Regions from separate parts of the Brenneria sp. L4-2C genome, predicted to be linked through region 1. Evidence: predicted binding sites of a transcription regulator. Region 1 holds the regulator's gene; the other holds the start of a gene.
The links. The regulator Fur, encoded in region 1, represses iron uptake genes when iron is present. The targets are predictions, from matches to a motif close to ATAATAATGAGAACNACTATCAA.
Positions count from the first base shown of each region.

Region 1 (3,730 bases):
GAAAAGCGATGCCGTTAATAACAGTGGTGATTTCCGCAATTTTCCGCGAACTGCCGGAAATTTCCGACATGGTTTTCACCACGTTATCGACGATACCGCCGCCTTTTTTCGCCGTTGTCGAAGCCTGCAAGGCCAATTGGCTGGCATGATTGGCGTTTTCAGCGTTCTGCTTCACGGTTGCGGTCAACTGCTCCATGCTGGCGGCGGTTTCTTCCAGTGCGGAAGCCTGCTGTTCGGTGCGTGACGACAGATCGTTATTTCCCGCCGCGATTTCTGAAGCGCCCTGATAAATAGAATCCGTGCTGTTTCTGATGGTGCTGACCGTGTTCGCCAGACTGGTTTGCATTTCCCGTAAGAGAGGAAATAATCTGCCGACGCAGTTGCGGCCGAAATCCGCAATCGGCTTGCCTAACTGGCCGGAGGCGATCACGCTGAAGTGATCGCGCAAATCGTTTAACGGCCGCACCAGAAACTTCACCAGATAGCGATCGGTCAGAAACAGCATCACCAGCCCGATGATCAGCCCCGTCAGCAAAATATTTTGACCAATCGTCGTAATCTGCTCAAAACGGACGCCGGCCGCGACGAACTTCTCCGAACCGGCTTTACTGAACGCGGTCAGCGACGCCCCAAACTGGCGGCTCAATGGAGGAACGACATTTTTCGCCTGTACGTGATAGTCATCCAACGCATTGGCCGCCGCTTTTTGATACAAGGGTTCAACCCCCTGAGTGATTAAATTACCCCAGTCCCGGCTGACCGCCTGAACCAGCTTGTCGTCCAGTCCGGCGTGATCGAGAGCGTTAAAGGCGGTCAGGCCGGATTTCAAGGTATTCAGGGCATTGAGCGCCGATGTCTGTTCTTTATCCGCCGCGTCGTTATCGCCATTCTGGCGAGCGTCAACGGAACGAGCCAGACGCGTCACCATACGAAAGTACTGATCGTTGCCTTGATTAATTATATTTAAGTTATCTACCAGCAGACTGCTGAGTTTGGACGTCGCGGTCATCTCCTTGAAAGAAAATAGGGTATAGATTGATACGCCGCCCCACAGCACACAGAATACGCCGAGCACCCACAACATGGCCGTTCTGATGGCGATGTTTTTTAAAAATTTCATAGCTTACTCCAGACTTAACGCACGCGTGAAAAGAAGTTTTTTGCTATTAATCGACGGTAAAACAGCGGAAATGCATATTAATAGGCCATTATCATCGCAACCTGGCGCGACGCTTCAGTCACGTTGAAACCGATTCGATCACGCTTGTTAATCGACAAGATACGGGCAATGTTTAGCGATACCGGTGTACTTAGCGCGGCTTATTTTCTATTCTTTGAACAACCTCATAACTTTTGCTAAACATAAATTTTTTTGATCCATTCGCCGCGCCGCTAAAAATAACAACATCAATCAGACCGTGGACAAACTTATCTGAGAAATCAGAACGGTGATTTACTTATCCTTACCGATACGAGTTTCTCATGCAGGGCGTGTCTGTTATTATTAGCCGATAAATGGGTAAGACACTGCACCATATCATTAAGAATCAAGAGGTTATTCAATCCATGGCACTCATAGGAATTTTCTTTGGCAGTGATACTGGCAATACCGAGAACATTGCCAAGACCATCCAACAGCAGCTGGGAACCGACGTTGCCGAAGTTCATGACATCGCCAAAAGCAGTAAAGAAGATCTTGAAGCTTTTGATATTTTACTGTTGGGTATCCCTACCTGGTACTACGGGGAAGCGCAATGCGACTGGGATGACTTTTTCCCTACGCTGGAAGAAATCGACTTTACCGGCAAACTGGTTGCCCTGTTTGGCTGCGGCGACCAGGAAGACTACGCGGAGTACTTCTGCGACGCGATGGGCACCATCCGCGATATTATTGAACCTCGCGGCGCAACCATCGTTGGCCATTGGCCGACGGAAGGCTATTACTTTGAAGCGTCCAAAGGGCTGGCGGATGATAACCACTTCATCGGTTTGGCTATCGACGAAGATCGTCAGCCTGAACTGACCAGCGAGCGCGTCACCGCGTGGGTGAAACAGATCAGCGAAGAGTTGAACCTGAAAGAGCTGGTTGACTAAGACGGACCTCCGGCTCTGACCTCCCTCCCCCGTCAGAGCCGGAACGATCGATAGGAAAGGCCTTTCATAAAGATTGATACATTTTTTTAACTTCCCTCCATAAGTATGTACAATACCCGCATCGGTCTTGTGCATTCAGCTGGCGTCTCTCATTAACCAACAATAGATTGCATGATACATCTGTAGAATGTGTGGGAATAATTTTGTTAACATTCCATTGTTTTCATTTTGAATGCACGGTTCTATAATTGGGACGCTATTACATTTTTTGAGCCGACCGATGTCATAGGCTAAATAGCCTCCATTGATTAAGTAAGCAACAGGACTAAATCCGCATGACTGACAATAACACCGCATTAAAGAAGGCCGGCCTGAAAGTCACTCTTCCAAGGCTGAAAATTCTGGAAGTGTTGCAGGATCCAGAGTGCCATCACGTCAGTGCGGAAGATTTATATAAAAAACTGATTGATATGGGTGAAGAGATTGGTTTGGCGACCGTCTATCGCGTACTGAATCAGTTTGATGATGCTGGTATTGTAACCCGCCATAATTTTGAAGGCGGTAAATCGGTTTTCGAACTGACGCAGCAGCATCATCATGACCATCTGATTTGCCTGGATTGTGGCAAAGTCATTGAGTTCCGTGATGAATATATTGAAGCACGCCAACGCGAAATCGCGGAAAGACACAGCATCAAGCTGACCAACCACAGTTTGTATCTGTATGGCCATTGCAGTGAAGGGGATTGCCGTGAAGACGACACCCTGCACGATGCAAAAAGATAAATCGACCGCACAAAAAATTTAACGTCGCATGCGACGGCCCGTCGGTAACGGGCTATCCCGCCCGTTATAAAATAAAACCGCCGAGGCGGTTTTATTTTTATTCCATTCCAGGCAAAACCCCGGATTATCCCACCCAGGTATCGCGCAAGCCGACGGTGCGGTTAAACACCAGATGCTCTGGACTGGAGTAAACCCGATCGGCGCAGAAATACCCCTCGCGTTCAAACTGGTACGCTTTTTCCGCTTCAGCCTGCGCCATGCCCGCCTCGACAAAGCCGTGAGTCACTTTCAGCGATTCCGGATTGATGGTTGACAGAAAATCCTCCGCCGCGCCGGGATTGGCCACGCTGAACAAACGATCGTACAGACGGAATTCCGCCGGTAAGCCATGCGCTACGGACACCCAGTGGATCACGCCTTTTACCTTGCGCCCGTCAGCCGGATCTTTACTTAAGGTATCCGGATCGTAGCTACAGTAGATGGTCGTAATATTGCCCTGCTCGTCCGTATCGATATGTTCCGCTTTAATCACGTAGGCATTACGCAGACGAACTTCTTTGCCTAACACCAAACGCTTGTATTGCTTATTGGCCGACTCGCGGAAATCCGCGCGATCGATGTACACCTCGCGGCTAAACGCCACCTGCCGGGTACCCATTTCCGGTTTATTCGGATGGTTCGGCATGGTAACCCACTCTTCATGGCCTTCCGGCAGGTTTTCAATCACCACTTTTACCGGATCGAGCACCGCCATGGCGCGCGGCGCGTTTTCATTCAGGTCGTCGCGCACGCAGGCTTCCAGCGCCGCCATTTCGACGTTGTTATCCTGCTTGGTGACCCCGATGCGGTAA
Region 1 covers NZ_JBEIAC010000003.1:4,620-8,349, forward strand. The annotation lists gene ABRZ26_RS06190 (methyl-accepting chemotaxis protein) at 1-1,120, opposite strand, end outside; gene fldA (flavodoxin FldA) at 1,567-2,094, shown strand; gene fur (ferric iron uptake transcriptional regulator) at 2,430-2,879, shown strand; gene glnS (glutamine--tRNA ligase) at 3,004-3,730, opposite strand, start outside.

Region 2 (3,730 bases), on a different contig from region 1:
TGCGTCGTTTGCTGCATAAAAGCCAACTGCCGGTCACCAGCACGTATCAGGCCGCCGGCGCCGTCGATCAGCGGCATTTTGACCACTTCGCCGGGCGCGTCGGGCTGTTTAATAATCAGACGGGCGACAAGCTGCTGCAACAGGCCGACCTGATTATTACGGTCGGCTACAGTCCGGTGGAATACGATCCGGTATTGTGGAACAGCGGCAAAGCGAAGCTGGTACACATTGATGTGCTGCCGGCCAATATCGACAGCGCCTATCTGCCGGATGTGGAACTGGTGGGCAATATCGCCGAAACCATTGATGCGCTGACCCAGTGCATTGTTTCGCCGCTATCGATGTCGGCGCAAACGCAGGCTATTTTGCGCGACCGTTGCCAGCAACGCCGCGATCTGGCGATGCGCGGCATGGACATGCGGGGATTCGCCATTCATCCGCTGCGGCTGGTCAGGGCGATGCAGGACATCGTCAACCAGGACGTCACGCTGTGCGTCGATATGGGCAGCTTTCATATCTGGCTGGCGCGCTATCTGTACAGCTTCCGCGCGCGGCAGGTGCTGATGACCAACGGTCAGCAAACCATGGGTGTGGCTTTGCCCTGGGCGATCGCCACGTCGCTGATTCACCCTCATCAGAAGGTGATTTCGGTTTCAGGCGACGGCGGGTTTATGCAGTCCAGCATGGAACTGGAAACCGCCGTGCGCCTGAAGAGCAACCTGTTGCATATTATCTGGGTGGATAACGCCTACAACATGGTGGAAATTCAGGAGCAGAAGAAATACCACCGCGCTTCCGGCGTCAAATTCGGTCCGATCGATTTTAAAGTGTATGCGGATGCCTTCGGCGCAACGGGATTTGCGGTCGAGTCGGAAGACGAGCTGGTCAGTAAGCTACGACAGGCTATGGATACGCAGGGACCGGCGGTCATCGCCATCCCGGTGGATTATTCGGATAATCAGCGTCTGATGGAAGATCTGAATATCAGTCAGCTTATCTAGCCCGTCCGGGCCAGGGAACGCGTAAACGGGAAGCGCGTCGTTTGTCATTAGTGATAAACGCGGATACTATTGGCAATAGTTATCATTTCGCTTTCCGTTTATTTACGCATCCTGCCGGAACCCGCCTATGCCGATTGTCAAAAACATCGCCAATTCCGTTGAACATCCGGTTTTTGCCGGGTGCGACCGGCAGTTGGCCGCCGCGTTAAGCGCTTTGCTGCGCCGGCATCGTCCTCATTGCCTGGATAGCGTGAAATTCGGCGAGTCGCCCCCGGAGGACGGCATGACGCTCGCCGAGTGGTCGCGGCCGGAGGTGTTTCATCGGCTGGTGCGGCGTTACGGCGACGAACTGTATCGCCGGCATCCGGATAAGCCGCGTGAGGAAAAGCCGCTGCAATCGCTGTGGGCGCAATGGTATATCGGGCTGCTGGTGCCGCCGTTGATGCTGGCTTTGCTCAAACACGATGCGGCATTGGACTGTGCGACGAATCGGATATACGTCGGATTTGACGCGGGGAAAGGGCATCCGGCGGTGTTTTATATTGCGACCCGGACGTTGACCGCGGCGGACGACTCGCCGCGCGCGCGTCTGGAGCGCATGCTGCATCAGCATGTGGCGCCGGTAATTAACACGCTGGACAGCTTCGGCGCGCTTAACGCCAGGCTTGCCTGGAATAATACCGGCTATCTGATTCACTGGTTTTTGGACGATATAGCGCCGTTGATACCACAGGAGGAACGCCGCCTGCTGCATGACGCGCTGTTCTTTTCCCGTTCATGGCTGGATGGCGGCGACAATCCTCTTTATCGCACGGTAATTCCCCGCGGCGGCGTTATTCAGCGCCGCAGCTGTTGTCAGCGCTACCGCATTCCCGGCGTCGCACGTTGCCGGGACTGTACGCTGAACGAGGTTTAATACCATCGGCGGGCCGGATGGTTTACTCTTTCAAACGTGCGGACTGCCGGAAAGCAGGCGGTTAAACGGTAAACAGGAAGGGATAGAACCATGCTGATGAGGTCGGCCGGACGGGGGATTAAACGCGTCGCCATTATTTTTATCGTCGCGGCGACGACGCTGCTGGCTATTCGCATTTATGACACGCAACGCGGTCCGGCGCTGGCGCCCTGGCATACGTTTGTGCCGGATGAGTTGTCGGCGGATGAGCTCGATCGTGCCGATTGGCCGACTTATCTGCGCGCCGAAGAGACGATTTTCCGCCAGGTCGAACAGCATGTGACCCAGGAGCTGGATGACGATGAGCAGCGGCCGATTAACCGCTATTTCTCCGGCAGCCCGGTGTACCCCGGAAAGTTTCAGCACGACTGGAATCGTTCTTACGAAATGATGCCGGCGGGAACGCCGAAAGGCGCGGCGGTGCTGCTGCATGGGCTAACGGACTCGCCTTACAGTTTGCGGCATATTGCCGAACGTTACCGTCAGCGCGGTTTTGTGGTGGTCGGGATTCGTTTGCCCGCCCACGGCACGGTGCCTGGCGCGCTGACGGATATCCACTGGCAGGATTGGCTGGCGGCCACCCGTCTGGCGGTGCGCGAAGCGCAGCATCGACTGGCGGCGGATTCAGGCAAGGCGTTGCCGCTGCATATTGTGGGCTTTTCCAATGGCGGCGCGCTGGCGTTGAAATATACGCTGGATGCGTTGGATGACCCAAGGTTGACGCGGCCGGATCAGCTGATCCTGATTTCGCCGATGATCGGCATCACCAGTTACGCCCGCTTCGCCGGATTGGCCGGCCTGCCGGCGATATTCCCGGCGTTCGCCAAATCGGCATGGCTGGGTATTTTGCCGGAGTTTAATCCATTCAAATATAACTCGTTTCCGGTTAACGGGGCTCGCCAGTCCTGGTTATTAACCCACGAACTCCAGGGGCAGCTCACCCGTAAAGCGCAGCAACATACGCTGCAACAATTGCCGCCGGTGCTGACTTTTCAGTCGGTGATGGATTTTACGGTGAGCACGCAGGCGGTGATCTCGTCGTTTTATAATCTCTTGCCGGCGAACGGCAGCCAACTGGTGCTGTTTGACGTCAATCGCACTATCAATTTCGGACCGCTGCTGCGGGATTCGGCGGATCGCGCCGCCAGCCAACTGTTGCCGCCCGCGCCGCGCCGCTATGACACGACGGTAATCACCAATGCCGCCCCGGACAGCGCGCATGCCGTCGCCTTCGATGTACAAGCGGGAGAAGCGCAGGGCGGTTCCCGCGCGCTGGGGATTGATTACCCGCGCGATGTGTACTCGCTCTCGCACGTCGCTCTGCCTTTCCCGGATACGGACTCCCTGTATGGCCGTTTTTCGCAGAATCCCCGCGAGTTCGGCCTGCCGCTGGGGACGATCGCGGCGCGGGGCGAGCGTTCGGTGCTGGTCGTGGATCTGGACACCCTGCTGCGATTGTCCTCCAATCCGTTTTTCCCTTATCTGATGCAGCGTATTGACGGAAAGATCCCGCAATAACCAAAAACGCCGCCGGATAAGTCGATCTGTTAAGGGCGTGGAGAGCGCGCCTTCATTTCAATACCCTGTTTATGCCAGGCGGCGTTTTGGTTGAAATAATCTAATTTTGCTGCATTTTTCGCATTAGTTTAAATAATGCGTTGGGCGTTTTCTTTGCGCTGGCGATCGGCAGACAATCCATTTTTCATATCAATGATTTCATCTTTTCTCCAAATTGCATTGGTTTTATGCCAGTGAGTGATTATTTTTTGGAGGA
Region 2 covers NZ_JBEIAC010000005.1:182,625-186,354, forward strand. The annotation lists gene alsS (acetolactate synthase AlsS) at 1-1,001, shown strand, start outside; gene fhuF (siderophore-iron reductase FhuF) at 1,129-1,917, shown strand; gene ABRZ26_RS10375 (alpha/beta hydrolase) at 2,008-3,474, shown strand.
Region 2: a site for Fur is predicted at 1,065-1,087, ahead of fhuF (siderophore-iron reductase FhuF). Genes of this name have one in related genera too.